4 regions of the Pseudomonas sp. CAM1A genome follow, and region 4 is predicted to be linked to each of the others. Evidence: riboswitches for the same ligand, from Rfam matches in the RefSeq annotation. Region 4 holds a riboswitch; each other region holds the start of a gene.
The links. Region 4 has a riboswitch for cobalamin ahead of ABZO33_RS21780 (TonB-dependent receptor plug domain-containing protein). Riboswitches for the same ligand answer to the same signal wherever they lie in the genome.

Region 1: another riboswitch for cobalamin. It lies ahead of ABZO33_RS15610 (TonB-dependent receptor); the one in region 4 lies ahead of ABZO33_RS21780 (TonB-dependent receptor plug domain-containing protein).
Region 2: another riboswitch for cobalamin. It lies ahead of cobO (cob(I)yrinic acid a,c-diamide adenosyltransferase); the one in region 4 lies ahead of ABZO33_RS21780 (TonB-dependent receptor plug domain-containing protein).
Region 3: another riboswitch for cobalamin. It lies ahead of ABZO33_RS23320 (CbtB domain-containing protein); the one in region 4 lies ahead of ABZO33_RS21780 (TonB-dependent receptor plug domain-containing protein).

Annotation. Positions count from the first base shown of each region.
Region 1 is NZ_JBFNXP010000006.1:24,586-28,772, forward strand. Features, by position in the region: gene ABZO33_RS15605 (PaaI family thioesterase) at 31-528, opposite strand; cobalamin riboswitch at 717-922, shown strand; gene ABZO33_RS15610 (TonB-dependent receptor) at 1,029-3,146, shown strand; gene ABZO33_RS15615 (GlxA family transcriptional regulator) at 3,385-4,187, shown strand, end outside.
Region 2 is NZ_JBFNXP010000005.1:195,049-199,235, reverse strand. Features, by position in the region: gene ABZO33_RS15200 (hypothetical protein) at 1-528, opposite strand, end outside; cobalamin riboswitch at 677-895, shown strand; gene cobO (cob(I)yrinic acid a,c-diamide adenosyltransferase) at 1,004-1,615, shown strand; gene ABZO33_RS15190 (cobyrinate a,c-diamide synthase) at 1,612-2,907, shown strand; gene bluB (5,6-dimethylbenzimidazole synthase) at 2,904-3,554, shown strand; gene cbiB (adenosylcobinamide-phosphate synthase CbiB) at 3,551-4,187, shown strand, end outside.
Region 3 is NZ_JBFNXP010000013.1:18,982-23,168, reverse strand. Features, by position in the region: gene cobM (precorrin-4 C(11)-methyltransferase) at 1-66, opposite strand, end outside; gene ABZO33_RS23330 (cobalamin biosynthesis protein) at 96-506, opposite strand; gene ABZO33_RS23325 (CbtA family protein) at 506-1,195, opposite strand; gene ABZO33_RS23320 (CbtB domain-containing protein) at 1,206-1,391, opposite strand; cobalamin riboswitch at 1,491-1,716, opposite strand; cobalamin riboswitch at 1,777-1,974, shown strand; gene cobW (cobalamin biosynthesis protein CobW) at 2,075-3,142, shown strand; gene cobN (cobaltochelatase subunit CobN) at 3,146-4,187, shown strand, end outside.
Region 4 is NZ_JBFNXP010000010.1:182,950-187,136, forward strand. Features, by position in the region: gene ABZO33_RS21775 ((2Fe-2S) ferredoxin domain-containing protein) at 1-382, opposite strand, end outside; gene ABZO33_RS21780 (TonB-dependent receptor plug domain-containing protein) at 394-2,349, opposite strand; cobalamin riboswitch at 2,439-2,643, opposite strand; gene ABZO33_RS21785 (DUF2946 family protein) at 2,786-3,175, shown strand; gene ABZO33_RS21790 (TonB-dependent receptor) at 3,247-4,187, shown strand, end outside.

The DNA.
Region 1 (4,187 bases), on a different contig from region 4:
AATGCCAGCCACTCCCTGCCGACGCAAGGTTCAGGCGTCGCCATGGGCCAGCCGCTTGAGCTTTTCGGTATCGACCCGCACGAACACCGAATCGGCGGTGACGGTCAGTACATCCCCGGCCCAGACTTCGCAGATCACCCGTGTCTTGCGCCCCAGCTCACCCTCGACCCGGGCCTTGAGCAGCAGCTCGACGCCCATGGGCGTGGGCTTGAGGTAGGTCAAGCCAAGCTGGCCGGTGACGCAGTCGATGCGCGGCAGGCTGCCAGGTTCGCGGCCTTCGGCACGGTAGTGGCAGGCCATGGCAGTCCAGTTGGAATGGCAGTCGACCAGCATGGCCAGCAAACCACCGTAGACCAGGCCGGGCCAGCCGGTGAAGGTCGGATCGGGGGTATGCCGGCACCACAGGTGGACGCCGTCGGCGTCCCAGTGGCTCTGCACATGCAGGCCGCTGGGGTGGGAACAGCCGCAGCCGTAGCAGATGCCTTCGGGGGCGGCGAGTTGTTGCAGGGACAGGGCTTGCTCGGTCATACGCGTCCTTGGCTTGTTGGTGTTGGATAAGGAGGCTGGCTGCCGATGGTAGCGCCCTGCGCGGCCTGCGCCAATGCACGGGGCCTGCCCGCAGACATTACCTGCCTGACGGCAACCGCTCTGAACCGCGATTCAGCCACAATCAGCCCGCCCATCCAGACGATTGACTCCCTGCCCGTTCGGTGGTCAGATGCGCGCCAGTTTCAGGTGCCCTGCGCCGCCGCGCGCAAGGTGAAACGGGAAGCCGGTGAGTCGCTACCACGACAAGTCCGGCGCTGCCCCCGCAACGGTAAGCGAGCGAACCCTTCGACAGACCACTGTGCACACGCATGGGAAGGTGAAGGTTTCATGCCCCTCGCAAGCCCGGAGACCGGCCTGAGGCTTCACTTGGCAACCCGCGGTGGGCGGGCGCAGGCCGGTATTCGCGTGCGCGCCTGCGCGCGCTTCGCCGTTGCGTGTTTTCCACCGGGATCCATTCTTTCCTGCAGCAGTGGAACGACATGTCCCGTATCAACAAGCTTCACACCCTGGCGGCCTGCCTGGCCGTGTCCCTGCCGGCGCTGGCCGACGAGCAGCCCAGCCCTGCGCTCACCCTGCCGTCCACGGCGATCACCGATAGCCGCGACCCGCAGGCCGTCGACCTGGCCACCCCCACCCAGGCCGGTTCGCGCCTGAACCTCAGTGCCCTGGAAACCCCGGCGAGCACCAGCAGCATCACCGCCGCGCAGATCCAGCAACGCAACAACACCACGGTGCAGGATGCCGTGACCCGCTCGCCGGGCATCACCTTCATCGGTACCCCTGGCGATGGCGGTACCGGCTTGTCGGCGCGCGGTTTCACCGGCCAGAGTTCGGTGATGACCCTGTTCGACGGGGCGCGCCTGTACGCCGGCGCCGGCACCCTCACCTACCCGGTCGACCCCTGGATGGTCGAGCGTATCGATGTGATCCGTGGGCCTGCCTCGGTGCTGTATGGCGAAGGCGCCACCGGGGCAACGGTCAACGTGATTCCGAAAAAGCCCTTCAGCGGTGATATCCGCAATCACCTGCGCCTGGGCTATGGCTCCTGGGACCGCCAGCAACTGGGGCTGGACAGCGGCGGCAGCCTGAGCGAGCGCCTGAGCTACCGCGCCACCCTGAACCAACAGGCAGGCAACGGCTGGGTCGACCGCACCGATTCGCGCAGCCTGGCGTTCTCCGGCGCGCTGCGCTTCGATGCCAGTGACGACCTGAGCTTCACCCTGTCCCACGAACGTGGCGACGCGCAACCTGCCAACTACTACGGCACGCCGCTGATCGACGGCCATCTGCGCAGCAGCGTGCGCAACAAGAACTACAACGTCAGCAATGACCAGCAGCGCTACCACGATGAGTGGACACGGCTGACCAGCGACTGGAACATCAGCGACAGCATCAGCGCCAGCAACCAGCTGTACTACATCAAGAGCCGTCGCCACTGGCGCAATGCCGAGGAATACGCCTGGGATGCCGGTGTGATCCAACGCGGCAGTTTCCTGGAGATCAAGCACAACCAGGAGCAGATCGGCGACCGCCAGAGCTTCACCTTCGATCACTCGCTGTTCGGCCTGGCCAGCAAGACCGTGGTGGGCGCCGAGTACAACAAGATCCGCTTCAACATCGACAGCAACTCGCCCTACGAAGATGGCTACACCGACCCGCTCGACCCTTGGCGGCCGGCCCCCGGCGGGTTCCACAGTGCCGATCCGACGCGCCCGCAGACGCTGTCGAAAACCAGCACCTTCTCGCTGTTCGCCGAAAACCGCACGCAACTTACCGAACGCCTGTCGCTGGTCACGGGCATACGCCGCGACCAGAACCACATCGACCGCAACGACCTGGTGAAGGACACTCGCGAAGACCAGAGCCTGCGTGGCGGCAACTGGCGCGCCGGCCTGGTGTACGCGCTGACTGACGACCTGTCCGTGTACGGCCAATACTCCACCAGCGAGGATGGTGTCGGTGACCTGCTGACCTTGCGCCCGGAGCAACGCCTTGAACTGACCGAAGCCAAGCAGACCGAGTTCGGCCTCAAGCAACGGTTCTGGGACGGACGCGGTGAATGGACGGTGGCGGCCTACCACATCGTCAAGAAGAAGCTGCCGGTGTACGACGTGGTCTCCAAGCGCAGCCAGCAGGCAGGCCAACAGACCTCCGACGGCCTGGAGGCAAGCCTGGAGCTGGCTCTGGGCAACCAATGGCAGCTGTCGGGCAATGCAGCCTTGGTGCGCGCCAAGTACGATGATTTCACTCAACTCAGCCGAGGCGTTTCCTACGACCGGTCTGGCAACCACCCGCAGGACGTCCCACGTCGGACCGCCAACCTGTGGCTGAGCAAAGGCTTCGGGCAAAGCGTCGACACCGGTATCGGCCTGCGCTACGTAGACGCCCGCTATTCCAGCGCCGCCAATGACCAGCGCGTGCCGGGCTACACCGTGGTCGATGCCAACATCGGCTGGCAGGTGCTGCCCGACGTGCGCCTGGGCCTGCAGGTGAACAACCTGTTCGATCGCGCGTATGCCCAGTCGAGCTACAGCGGCGAACAGTGGCTGCTGGGCGCGCCGCGCTCGTATTTCGCCACGGTGGACTACAGCTTCTGAGGCAGGCGTTGCGCACTCAGGCTCAAGAACGTAGATCATTGATCTAACTGGGGCTGCGTGGGAGCGGGCTTGCCCCGCGATGCGATGCATGGCACCGGCTCAGCCGGTGTTCGCGGGTCAAGCCCGCTCCCACGCTGTTCGTGCATAGCCTCGACGCCTGCGCCTGTCGCGCGGTGCTTGATCGGCGCCGCGTCAGATGCTCGACTTAGCTCTACGCCTCCGTTACAAGCAGCGTGCCATGACCGACATCCCGCAGATTCCCACAGCACCCGTGCACGCGCTTGACCAGCCGCGCACCCTGCTGTTCCTCGCCTACCCGCAGATGGGCCTGCTCGACCTCACCGGCGCGCAGACAGTGTTCTGGGCCGCGACCAAGGCCCGCGCCGCGCGTGGCCTAGCCGGCTACCGGGTGGTCACCGCCAGCCTCGAGGGGGGCCTGGTGGCCACCGCCGAGGGCCTGGCCGTCGCCACCGAGCCACTGGCCCCCTGGCTGCACGAGCCCTTCGATACACTGGTCGTACCCGGCGCGCCGGAAATCGTCCGCACCCTCCCCGATCACACCGAGCTGGTCGCCTGGCTGGCCCAGGCTGCCCAACGCGCCCGACGCACCGCTTCGGTGTGCAGCGGCACCTTCTTGCTGGCCGCCGCCGGCCTGCTCGATGGCCGCCGCGCCGCCACCCACTGGGCGATGTGCGATGCCCTGCACCGACGCTTCCCGGCCATCGAGGTGGATGCCGAGTCGATCTTCGTGCAGCAGGATCAGGTGTGGACTTCGGCCGGAGTCAGCGCCGGCATCGACCTGGCGCTGGCCCTGGTCGAAGCTGACTGTGGCCGCGAGGTGGCGATGCAGGTGGCTCGCGAATTGGTGGTATTTCTCAAGCGCCCCGGCGGCCAGGCGCAATTCAGCGAACTGCTCAAGGCCCAGGGCGAGGACAGCGACACCTTCGAAACCCTGCACCTATGGCTCAGCGAGCACCTGGGCGACCCGCGGCTGACGGTCGAGCGGCTGGCCGAGCAGGCGCGCATGAGCCTGCGCAATTT
Region 2 (4,187 bases), on a different contig from region 4:
GTTGTGCAGCTTGCGATAGGCATAGGGAAAGTACCAGGCGATCGCGCAGGCGGTGTGTTTCTGCAGGTCGTCGACCAGGTCCTGCAGTTCCTCGGGGCTGGCGTGCTGACCGGCCTTCCACGGGGTGACGAACAGCGCCCCGGCTTTGAGCTGGCTGGCGTAGGCGATCGCCTTGGCCTGGCTGGCGGCTTCCTGCAGGGTCGGCGCCAGGTCGAGGCGGGCGATACGCGGCCAGCGCTGACGGGTATGCAGGTGGATCGACTCCTCTGCGCTGCTGATGGCCAGGTCGCCACGGGCCTCGCGCTCGCCTTCGTCGCGCTGTTTTTTACTGGTGTACTGCTCCAGCGCAACCAGCTCAGCCTGCCAGGCCGCAGCCGCGAGCATCCCGGTGTTGGCTGCGGCGCCGTGCCAGTAGGGCGCTTCGTTGTCACCTTGAAACTGGTTGAAGCGGTCGATGCAGTCGACCCAGCGTTCCAGGGCGGGACGCAGGAACTCCAGGCTCGGGTTGTTGATGATCAGGCCTTGCATGCTGCGCTCCTTGTCATTGTGATCGAGGTCAGTCAGATAGTGGCTATGTGATATCACTGCTTTGAGTGTGGCACAAGCTGGCGGATCGGCCATTGATCCAGGCCAGATCGGCCCTCGTTCGATTGACGCTCCCGGTGCAACCCTCTAACCTTCGCGGCGTGTTTCAGGTGCCCGGCGAACCGCGGTTCGGCAGGGTGAAACTGGGAAGCCGGTGGGCGCCAGCAGGCGCGAGTCCGGCGCTGCCCCCGCAACGGTAGGTGAGTCGAAGACGGCGCAGGGCCACTGGGTACAGGTATCCGGGAAGGCGCGTCGTCCGGGGATGTCCCGCTCACGAGCCCGGAGACCGGCCTGTCACTGCCAACGGCATCACGGAGGGTGATGCGCGGTGCGATGTGGCCGTTGCCACGCCTCCTGCGCGCTCCTCGTCTGCCTGCCTTTTATCTGTCGCCGCCGCGACAGTCTGCGGAGACCCCTGATGAGCGAATCCACCGAACGCGACGAACGTCACCTGGCGCGCATGCTGCGCAAGAAGGCGATCATCGATGAGCGCATCGCCAATTCCCCCAACGAATGCGGCCTGCTGCTGGTACTGACTGGCAATGGCAAGGGCAAGAGCAGTTCGGCCTTCGGTATGCTCGCCCGCGCCCTGGGCCATGGCATGCAATGCGGCGTGGTGCAGTTCATCAAGGGCCGCAACAGCACCGGCGAAGAGCTGTTCTTCCGTCGTTTCCCCGAGCAGGTGCGCTATCACGTGATGGGCGAGGGCTTCACCTGGGAGACCCAGGACCGTCAGCGCGACATCGCCGCCGCCGAGGCCGCGTGGGCGGTATCACGCCAGTTGCTGCAGGATCCGTCGATCCAGTTCGTCGTGCTCGATGAGCTGAACATCGCGCTCAAGCACGGCTACCTGGACCTCGACCAGGTGCTCTCGGACATCCAGGCTCGTCCGCCGATGCAGCATGTGATCGTCACCGGGCGAGCGGCAAAACCGGAAATGATCGAACTGGCCGACACCGTCACCGAGATGGGCATGCTCAAGCACGCCTTCCAGGCCGGTATCCGCGCGCAGAAGGGCGTCGAATTGTGAGTGATTCGCGCCAGTGTCCCGCCGTGCTGATCGCGGCCCCGGCCTCGGGCCAGGGCAAGACCACGGTCACCGCCGCCCTGGCCCGCCTGCACCGCAACCGTGGGCGCAAGGTGCGGGTGTTCAAGTGCGGGCCTGACTTTCTCGACCCGATGATCCTCGAACGCGCCAGCGGCGCGCCGGTCTACCAGCTTGACCTGTGGATGATCGGTGCCGAAGAGAGTCGTCGCCTGTTGTGGGAGGCGGCGGGCGAGGCCGACCTGATCCTGATCGAAGGGGTGATGGGGCTGTTCGACGGCACGCCGTCGAGCGCCGATCTGGCCCGCCATTTCGGCGTGCCGGTGCTGGCGGTGATCGATGGCACGGCCATGGCCCAGACCTTCGGCGCCCTGGCCCTGGGCCTGGCGCGTTATCAGCCCGACCTGCCGTTCGCCGGGGTGCTGGCCAACCGGGTTGGCAGCCTGCGCCACGCACAGTTGCTCGAAGGCAGCCTCACCGAAGGCCTGCGCTGGTATGGCGGGTTGTCCCGCGAGCGTGGCATCGAGCTGCCCAGCCGTCACCTCGGCCTGGTCCAGGCCAGTGAACTGAACGACCTGGATGCGCGCCTGGATGCCGCGGCCGAAGCGCTGGCTGCCAGCTGCGATGCCGCATTGCCGCCACTGGTCAGTTTTGCACGGCCCGAGCCGGTGAGCGTGACCACGCCGCTGGCCGGCGTGCGCATCGGCGTGGCCCGCGATGAAGCCTTCGCCTTTACCTATGGGGCCAACCTGGATCTGCTGCGCAGCCTCGGCGCGCAGCTCGAATTCTTCTCGCCGTTGCATGATCGGGAACTGCCTGATGTAGACAGCCTGTACCTGCCAGGCGGCTACCCGGAGCTGCACCATCAGGCCCTGGCCGCCAACGCGCCGATGCTGGAGGCGATCCGCGCCCATCATGGCGCCGGCAAGCCGCTGCTGGCCGAGTGCGGCGGCATGCTCTACCTGCTCGACGCACTGACCGATGTGGCCGGTGTGCGTGCGCCGCTGGCAGGCCTGCTGCCGGGCGAGGCGACCATGCAGAAACGCCTGGCAGCCCTGGCCCTGCAGGTCGTCGAGTTGCCCGAAGGTACCCTGCGCGGCCACACCTATCACCATTCGCTGACCAGCACCGAGCTGGAACCGATTGCCCGGGGCCTGAGCCCCAACGGTGGACGCGGCAACGAGGCGGTCTATCGCCTGGGGCGGCTGACCGCTTCCTACGTGCACTTCTATTTCCCCTCCAACCCCGACGCGGCGGCGGCGCTGTTGCGACCATGAGCGAACACGCGTACAGCGCCGTCGAGCGCGCGGCGATCTACCGGGCCATCGGCGAACGTCGCGACATGCGCCATTTCGCCGGCGGCGAGGTGGCCCCCGAATTGCTGGGGCGTCTGCTCGCCGCCGCTCACCAGGCGCCCAGCGTGGGCCTGATGCAGCCCTGGCGCTTCATTCGAATCAGCCAACGTGATTTGCGCGAACGTATCCAGGCTTTGGTGGAGGAGGAGCGGGTGCGCACCGCCGAAGCCCTGGGCGAGCGTTCCGATGAGTTCATGAAGCTCAAGGTCGAAGGCATCAACGACTGCGCCGAGGTGCTGGTGGCTGCGTTGATGGACAAGCGCGAGGCGCATGTCTTCGGCCGCCGCACCCTGCCGGAGATGGACCTGGCTTCGCTGGCCTGCGCCATCCAGAACCTGTGGCTGGCGGCGCGGGCCGAAGGGCTGGGCATGGGCTGGGTGTCGCTGTTCGAGCCGCAGGCTCTGGCCGAGCTGCTGGGCATGCCCGCAGGCGCCAAGCCCATGGCGGTGCTGTGCCTGGGGCCGGTGACCGAGTTCTATCCGGCGCCGATGCTGGTATTGGAGGACTGGGCCGAGCAACGGCCCTTAAGCGAAATGCTGTACGAAAACCATTGGGGAGAGCGCCCATGAGCGTGGCCTTGCTGACCGTGGCCGGCGTGGCCCTGGATGCGCTGCTGGGCGAGCCGCGCCGGCGTCATCCGCTGGTGGGCTTCGGCAACTTCGCCTCGCGCCTGGAGCAACGCTTCAACGCCGGTGGCCGGGGCTGGCGCAGCCACGGTGTCACGGCCTGGTTCCTGGCGGTGGTGCCGCTGACCTTGCTGGCGTTGATCCTTTCCTGGTTGCCCGCTATCGGCTGGCTGGTGGACGTGCTGGCGCTGTACTGCGCGCTGGGTCTGCGCAGCCTGGGCGAACATGTGCTGCCGGTGGCCCAGGCACTGCGCCAGGGCGACCTGGAGGAAGCGCGGCGGCGCGTCGGTTACCTGGTTAGCCGCGAAACCCGCGAGCTGGACGAGCCTGCTGTGGCCCGGGCGGCCACCGAGTCGGTGCTGGAGAACGGCAGCGACGCGGTATTCGCTGCGCTGTTCTGGTTCGTCGTGGCCGGAGCGCCGGGGGTGGTGCTGTACCGCCTGAGCAATACCCTGGATGCCATGTGGGGCTATCGCAACGAACGTTTCGAGCGCTTCGGCTGGTGCGCGGCGCGCATCGACGATGGGCTGAACTATATTCCCGCCAGACTGGTGGCGCTGACCTATGCGCTGCTGG
Region 3 (4,187 bases), on a different contig from region 4:
GCGCTGACCCTTGACCGTGATCAGCTCGGGATCGCCGGGGCCGGCGCCGATGAAATAGACCGTCATGGGAGTTCCTTGCAGGTAAAAGGGGCGGATTATCCGCCGATGGCCAGGGCCAGGGTAGCGCCGCCGAGCCCTTGCCTTGGCACATGCAGGCGCGGCGCGGCACCTGTGCGCCCGGCCAGGGCCAGGGCTGCGCTTTCGGCGACACCCCAGCAGCCGGTCTGGGCGTACACCGTTGTCGAGCGCTGACTGAGCAGCGCTTCGAAGGTCGACAAGTGGCTGCTGTCGAAGCAGATGAACGGCAACCCGAGCCGCTCGGCCAGTGCCAGCAGCCCGGGCTCGCGCGCCTTGGGTTCGATGCTGGCGATTGCCTTCAGCGCCGACAGGGGCAGGGCGTGGCTGGTCAGGGTCTGGCGCAGCAGCACCGCGAGCGTTTCGACCGGGCAGCCACGGCGGCAACCAAAGCCGGCATACAGCGCCGGCTGGGGCACAAGGTCGCGCATCAGTGCTGGCTGGAGCGGCGGAACAACCAGGCGCTGAGCAGGCCCAGGGCCACCCAGAACGCGGCGTTGGTCAGCCACGAAGCGATTTTGAACTGGGTCTCCAGCGCCTCGGGCGCCAGGCTTTCATGAACCGCTGGCTGTGGCGCGCCGATCAGGTGCGGGATCACCAGCAGGGCGACTCCGAGCACCTTGAACAGCCAGTGCTGGGCGAACACCAGCAACGCCAGGCCGGCGGCAGTGGCGGCGGCGGTGCCGATCCACCAGGTCTGGCGCTGGCCAAGGTCGGCGGCGGCGGTGCCTGGCAGTTCCGGTGGCAGGCCCAGGGTCGGCGCCAGGCAGAACACGGCGAAGCCCGCCAGGCCCCACAGCGCGCCGGTGGCCACACGGCCCGGGGCACGCAGGCTGTACAGGGCGGCGAGGATCAGGGCGAAGCCGACGGCGACCACCAGGTTGCCGCCTGTGGTAGACAGGATCCGTTGCCAGCCATCTTCGGGTGCCCAGGCCTCGGCACTGTGCTCATGAGGCGCGGCGGCTTCGCCATGCTCATGCTGTTCGACGGCGGGGGCGGCGGTTTCATAGGTTTCCGCCTGGAGAATCAGCGGGGCGACCCAGAAGCTTTGCAACAGGGTCAGCAGCAGGGCGGCGAGCAGGCCGCTGAAGCCCGCGGTACGGGCGATGCGCGTGATCATGCGGGCGTACTCAGTGGCAAGGGAAGGCGGCGCTGTGGCGGGTGTCGTGGGCGGCGTTGTGCACCGCCTCGATGTGCGAGAAACCGGCGAAGTACACCAGGCACAGGCCCAGCAGGCTGGCGCCGACCGCGACGATCAGGCGCTGGCTGAGGCTCACGGGGGTGGCGATACTGGGTTTGGCGTGGGTGATGGGCATGACGCGTTCCTCTGCTGCTTTTGTTGTGGCAACGGGCAGGCGCGACGCCCCCGGGCACGGTTGGCCCAGGTGATACGACAGCGCCCGCCCACCGCGGGGTGTTCTGCAAGCATGTCAGGCCGGTCTCCGGGCTGGCGAGGTGGAGCTGGGCTCCATTGATCAAACGCCACCTTCCCATGCCGCACGATGGGCACAGTGGTCTGGACGCTTCTCTCGCTTACCGTTGCGGGGGCAGCACCGGCCTTGTCGGCCCTCTGCAAGGAGGCGCGACGCACCGGTTTCCCGTTTCACCCCCGTTGGGGGCACCTGAACGCAATGCGCTAGCAAATCACGGGGCCGGGCCTGCGTCAATCGCCGCGGCGGTTGACCGCCAGGCAGGCACTGCGTAGCCTTGCCGGTTCGAGGTTCCCGGGCGTTGTCCCGGGCTAAGACGGGAACGCGGTACAAGCCGCGGCTGCCCCCGCAACTGTAGGCACTGAAGGGTTCGGCACAGCCACTGCGCACGCGCGGGAAGGCGCCATCCCACCGGCTTTGATGGCCGGCGGTGCAAGCCAGGAGACCTGCCTCGCAACGTTTTCGACTTTCAACCGGGCGGGGTGATCCGGTGGCGAAACAGCCAGGCCGACACGGGCCGTGGCTGTCGTCCTGCATGCCCGCGCCATTGCTGCCAAGGGCATCGCGACATGAAAACACTGGCCAAGCTTCCCGTCACCATCGTTACCGGCTTCCTCGGCTCGGGCAAGACCACCTTGCTGCGCCACATGCTCGACAACGCCCAGGGCCGCCGCATCGCGGTGATCGTCAACGAGTTCGGCGAGCTGGGCATCGATGGCGAGATCCTCAAGCAGTGCAGCATCGGCTGCTCCGAGGAAGAGGCCAACGGCCGCGTCTACGAGTTGGCCAACGGCTGCCTGTGCTGCACCGTGCAGGAGGAGTTCTTCCCGGTAATGCGCGAGCTGGTGGCGCGCCGCGGCGATCTTGACCATATCCTTATTGAAACCAGCGGCCTGGCCCTGCCCAAACCGCTGGTGCAGGCCTTCCAGTGGCCGGAGATCCGCAACGCCTGCACGGTCGATGCGGTGATCACCGTGGTCGACAGCCCGGCCGTGGCCGCCGGCACCTTTGCCGCCTACCCGGACCAGGTCGATGCCCAGCGCAAGCTTGATCCCAACCTCGATCATGAGTCGCCGCTGCACGAACTGTTCGCCGACCAGCTGGCCAGCGCCGACCTGGTGGTACTGAACAAGGCCGACCTGATCGATGCCGAGGGCCTGACCAAGGTCCGTGCCGAAGTCGCCGAGGAGCTGCCGCCGGCGGTCAAGGTGATCGAGGCCAGCAGTGGTCGCCTGCCGCTGGAGGTGCTGCTGGGTGTGGGCGCCGAGTCCGAGGCGCACATCGACGGCCGCCGCACCCATCACGACTCGCATCACGACGGCGATGACCATGACGACCATGACCACGACGCCTTCGATTCGATCTCCATCGACCTGCCCGAGGCCGACGAAAGCCTGCTGCTCGATGCCTTGACGCAACTGGTCACCGAGTTCGGCATCCTGCGCGCCAAGGGCTTCGCCGCCATTCCCGGCAAGCCGATGCGCCTGCTGATCCAGGGTGTGGGTACCCGCTTCGACAAGCATTTCGACCGTGCATGGCGCAGCGAGGAGCCACGGATCACGCGCCTGGTGCTGATCGGCCAGGACCTGGACGCGGCCCAGCTGGAAGCGCGCCTGCGCCAGGCCCTGGGCGCCTGACCCATGCACCTGCTGCGGACCCAGCCCGGCGGCTTTGTGCCGGACGACAGCATCGCCGACCTCGGCCAGACCCCCGCCGAACTGGTGATCCTCTGCAGCGGTGACTCACACCTGGCGCTGCTTGCCGAAACCGCCGAGCAGTTGCCGGCGGATTTCCCCAGCGTGCGCCTGGCCAACCCGATGCAGGTGCAGAACCACGCCTCGGTCGACCTGTATGTCGACCAGGTGCTGCGCCATGCCAAGGTGATCCTGGTGTCGCTGCATGGCGGCGTCGGTTACTGGCGCTACGGTGTCGAACAACTGGTCGAGTTGGCGGCCCGGGGCGTGCAGCTGATCCTGGTGCCCGGCGACGACCGCCCCGACCCGGAGCTGACCGGCCTGGGCACGGTACGTGGCGAACAGGCCGAGCGCCTCTGGCATTACCTGCGCCAGGGCGGCAAGGCCAATGCACTGAACCTGTTCAACTGCCTGGCCAGCCACTGGCTGGGGCGCGCCTACCCCTGGGACGAGCCGCAGCCATTGCCGCGCACGGTGGTCTATCATCCGGCCAAGGCCAGCGCACGGCTCGAGGACTGGTACGCCGAATGGCACCCGGAGCACCCGGTGGCGCCGCTGCTGTTCTACCGCTCCCACCTGCAGGCAGCCAACACCGCGTTCATCGATGTGTTCTGCCAGCGCCTGCAGGCTTGCGGCTTGAATCCGCTACCGATCGCCGTGGCCAGCCTCAAGGAGCGCGCTTGCCTGGATCAGGTCGAGGCCTGGCTCGACGAAGTGCAGGCCGAGGTGGTCATCAACACCACCGGCTTTGCTCTGTCCAGCCCCGAACAGCCCAATCTGCGCCCGCTGCGTCGCGACGTGCCGGTGTTGCAGGCGATCTGCGCCCAGGACAACCAGCCTGGCTGGGAGCAGAGCGAGCAGGGCCTCGGCGCCCGCGACCTGGCGATGCACATCGCCTTGCCCGAGCTGGACGGGCGCATCATCACCCGGCCGGTGAGCTTCAAGGACCTGGCCTGGCGCAGCGAGCGCAGCCAGTCCGACGTGGTCT
Region 4 (4,187 bases):
TGACCTGGTCGCACGCCAGGTGGCGGACAGGTTCGCCGATGCTGGCACAGGCTACTCGCGCATCCAGGCCGCGCCGTCCCAGGGCCTGGGCCGTGACCCAGACGCCGGCCCGAGCTTGCGCCAGGCGCCCCAGCTCATCGCGCAGCCAGTCAAGGTAGGCGCTGTCCGAGGTGGGTTCCAGATCCACCACCAGCAGGCGTTCCACGCCCTGGTCGAGGGCCTCGCGGATCACCGCCCAGAGCCCGTCGAACCCCTCCAGGGTGTCGATGATATCCCGGCCCGCCTCGCGGCCACGCAGGTCGCGAATCTCGGCGCCGAAAGCTTCGGCCGCCGAGCCGGCACCCAGGCCGGGGCCGACGAACAACACGCGCTGGTAGTCCATGCTCACGCCCCTCAGAAGGTGTAGGTGTAGCGCAGTTCGCTGGTGAACGGCCGCCCGAGGTTGTCGACGTTGCTCGCCCGACTGGTGACATAGTCACGGTCGAACAGGTTCTCCACCAGCAGGCTCAGCCGGTGCTGGCGGGCGCCGTCCAGGTAGCGGTAGGCATCGGCGTCGACCACCGAGTAATGGCCGTAGTCGACGCCTTTGGAGCTGACCACGTCGCGTATGTAGCGAATGGCGCCCCCGGCCCCCCACATGCGGTCCGCCGATTCGTAGCCGAGCCGCGAACGGGCGAAGAAACTCGGCACGTCGTTGATCGTTGCCCCGGTGCGCGACTCGGTGAGGTTGCGGGTCATGTCGGCCTGCAGGCTCCATTGGTCGTCGAGCTGGATACGCGCATCGGCCTCGAAACCACGCATCTGCACCTGCCCCTGGCCGTTGACCCATTGGCTGCCGTCCAGGGTGATCAAGTCGGTGATCTTGCGTCGGAACACGGTGACGCTGGCGTTGAATTCACGCCCCAGCGGCAGACCGTGGTAGTCCAGGCCAAGCTCGGCATTGCGGCTCTTCTCGGGTTTGAGGTCACGGTTGCCGATCTCGTCGCCGGGCTCGTTGACGAACAACTGCTCGGCGTTTGGCAACTTGTAGGCGCTGCCATACTGGCCGCGCAGTTGCCAGTTGTCGTTCAGGTCGTACAGCGAGGTGAGCATGCCGACGGTGGCGCTGTCGCCGCCGCTCATGGCCTCATGGCGCAGGCCGAGGCTAGGGTGCCAGTTGGGCAAGGCCTCGATCCTGGGTCGCAGTTGGGCGTACAACGCATTGGCCTGGGCCTTGTTGTCATCGATCACCAACACGTCGTCCTGGCCCTTGAACCACTGGTTGTCGGAACCGAACACCAGCACGTGGCCGCCGTCGAGCTCGGCCTTGCCCTCGGCCTGCACGCCCCAATCGGTGAAGCCCCAGTAGTCGTTGTGGTTGACCACGTCGCGGCTGCCGTCGGCGCGGTTGTTGATGCGGGTGTAGCGGGTGTCCCAGTCGTTGACGTGGCCCTTGACGAAGTAGCTCAGGCGCTCGCTGACGCGCTGTTCGAAGGTGGCCGTGGCGATCTGCTGCACGCGATCATTGGTGGTCTTGTAATTGTTCACCGGTCGGGCGAAATCGAGGTTGGCGTCGGTGTACTGGTAGAACAGCTCCAGCCGCGCATCGTCGCCAAAGGCCTGGATCGCCTTGCCGCCGAAGGTGGTCACCTCGTAGCCGCGTTTCTTGTCGCTGACGTTGCCGCTGTAGTCGCGGTTGCGAAACGGCTGGTAACCGTCGGAGACGTTGTGGCTGACATAGGTCAGCAGGCCCAGGTCGCCGAAGCCATTGCTGAAGATTCGCTCGACGCGGGCGTCCTTGCTGCTGCCGGCGAAGCTGTCCAGGCCCAGGTTGACCTCACCTGAAGCCTGACGGCGTTGCGGGCTACGGGTGACGATGTTGATCACCCCCGCCACGGCCTGGGTGCCAAACAACAGGCTCTGGCCGCCCTTGAGCACCTCGATGCGCTCCACCGCGTTGGCCGGCAGGGTGTCCAGGTACAGGCCGCCGTACAGGCGGTTGTTCAGGCGTACACCGTCGAGCAGGATCAATGTGTCGTCGTTGCGCCCGCCGAGCAGCGAGTAGCTGCCGTAGTCGAACGGTCCGTTCTTCGGCGCGACGTAGAAGCCGGGGATGAACATCTGCATCACCCGGGTGATGTCGGCGCCGGGGCCGGCGCGCTCGATCTGCTCGCGGCTGACGATCTCGACCTTGCTGCCGTACTGGGCCATGGCGGCGACCGTGGTCGACTCTACCGACGGCGCGGCAACGATCTGCTGGTCGAGGATCAGGGGGGTGTTTTCGGCCAGTGCCAGGGGACTGGCCAGACAGCCCAGGAACAGGGTCCGGGCCGTGGGGAAACAACGTTGGGAGTGAATCACAGCAATCATGCTCTTCTCGAAAGTGACTTTCGCAGAAGCACGCAGGAGCACGGATCGCGCACACGCCAATACCGGCCCATGCCCGCCCACCGCAGGAGTTTGCCTACAACATTCCAGGCCGGTCTCCGGGCTCGCAAGACAAGATGCCTTCACCTTCCCATGACCCGCGGGCCACAGTGGTCTGTCGAAGGCATCACTTGCATACCGTTGCGGGGGCAGCACCGGACTGGCGCGAAGCGCGTACCGGTTTCCCGTTTCACCCCATACGCGGCGGCATGGGGCACCTGAAATCGGTCGGCATCTGAACACCTGGGGCCAATGGGCGTCAAGCGAGGCGGGTGAATCGTTTCGAATGTTTTTTATCGGCCGTTCACTCTAGGCAGATGTGTCAAAAGTTGTAGAATCCGCACGCCTAAACTATTCCCATTCCCTTCGAGCTTTGCCGATGAAGCTGGCCCGCCACACACGATCGCAAGTCGCCTGGGTGCTGTATTTCAGCATCCTGTTCGGCTCGTTGCTGTGCGCCATGGGCCATGGGCAGATGGCCGGGCTGCGCCTGGCCGGCCTGGACGACGCCGCCTGGTGCGCGGCCGACAGCAGCGGCGTGTTCAAGGGCGACCAGGACATCACCGACCCGGTGCTGCCCGCGAGCGGCGACTGCGTGATCGCCAGCCTGTTCAGCGCCATCCTGCTGGCGGTGTTCTTCGGCTTGCTGGCCCTGCTCGCCGGGGAGTCGAGCAAACCCTTACCCAGACAACCCGCGCCGCGCCTGCCCAAGCAGCGCTGGCCACTGGTCAATCCCCGCGCCTCCCCCGCTTCGCTTCTCTCGCTCTGACATCGCCACGCCCTCGTGCTGCCTGATCGGCAGCGGGCGTGCGCTCACCGATTTCAGCCAGGAAGCCTTGCATGTTCCGCATGACCACTCTGGCGCTGCTCGTTGGCAGCGCAACCTGCGCCTGGGCGCAGGATGACACCCTCACCCTGCCCGCCAGCAACGTCACGGCCACGGCCGAGCAACCCAAGGAGGCGACCAGCCTCGACCTCGACCGGCCCATCGAAAGCGGCTCGCGCCTGAACCTCAGCGCCCGCGAGAACCCCGCCTCGGTCAGCGTCGCCGACCGCAAGACCATGCAGCGCATCGGCGCGCGCAATTTCCAGGACGCCGCCAACGCCCTGCCGGGAGTCAACGCCTCGGCACCACCCGGCTGGGGTGGCTATGTGTCGTATCGCGGCTTCAACGGCGCCCAGGTCAGCCAGCTGTTCAACGGCATCAACCTGCAGTACGGCGCCGCCGGGCGCCCGGTCGGGGCGTGGATCTACGACCGCGTCGAACTGCTCGGCGGGCCGTCGTCTTTCCTCAACGGCAGCGGCGCCGTCGGCGGCAGCCTGAACATGATCACCAAGCTGGCCAACCGCGACGAGGATACCTTCGAAGGCCGTGTCAGCTATGGTCGCTACGACACGATGGAAACCTCGGTCGGCTTCAACAAGGCGCTCAACAGCGGCGACGGGCCGCGCCACTATGCGCGGCTCGACTACAGCCGCACCAGCACCAATGGCTACATCGACCGCCAGGAGAACGGGGCCGGCAACCTGGCCTTCTCGCTGCTCAGCGACATCAACGACCAGCTGTCGCACACCCTGGCCATCGAGTACCTCGAAGAGCAGGAAGACAGCCCCTACTGGGGCGCGCCGGTGCTGCAACCGGCCAGCGGCACCCTGCACATCGACAAGCATAAGCGCTTTGACAACTACAACGTCGAGGACGGCCGCTACGAGCAGCGCACCCGTTGGCTGCGCTCGATCACCGACTACCGCATCGACGACAGCAACCAGTTGCGCAACAC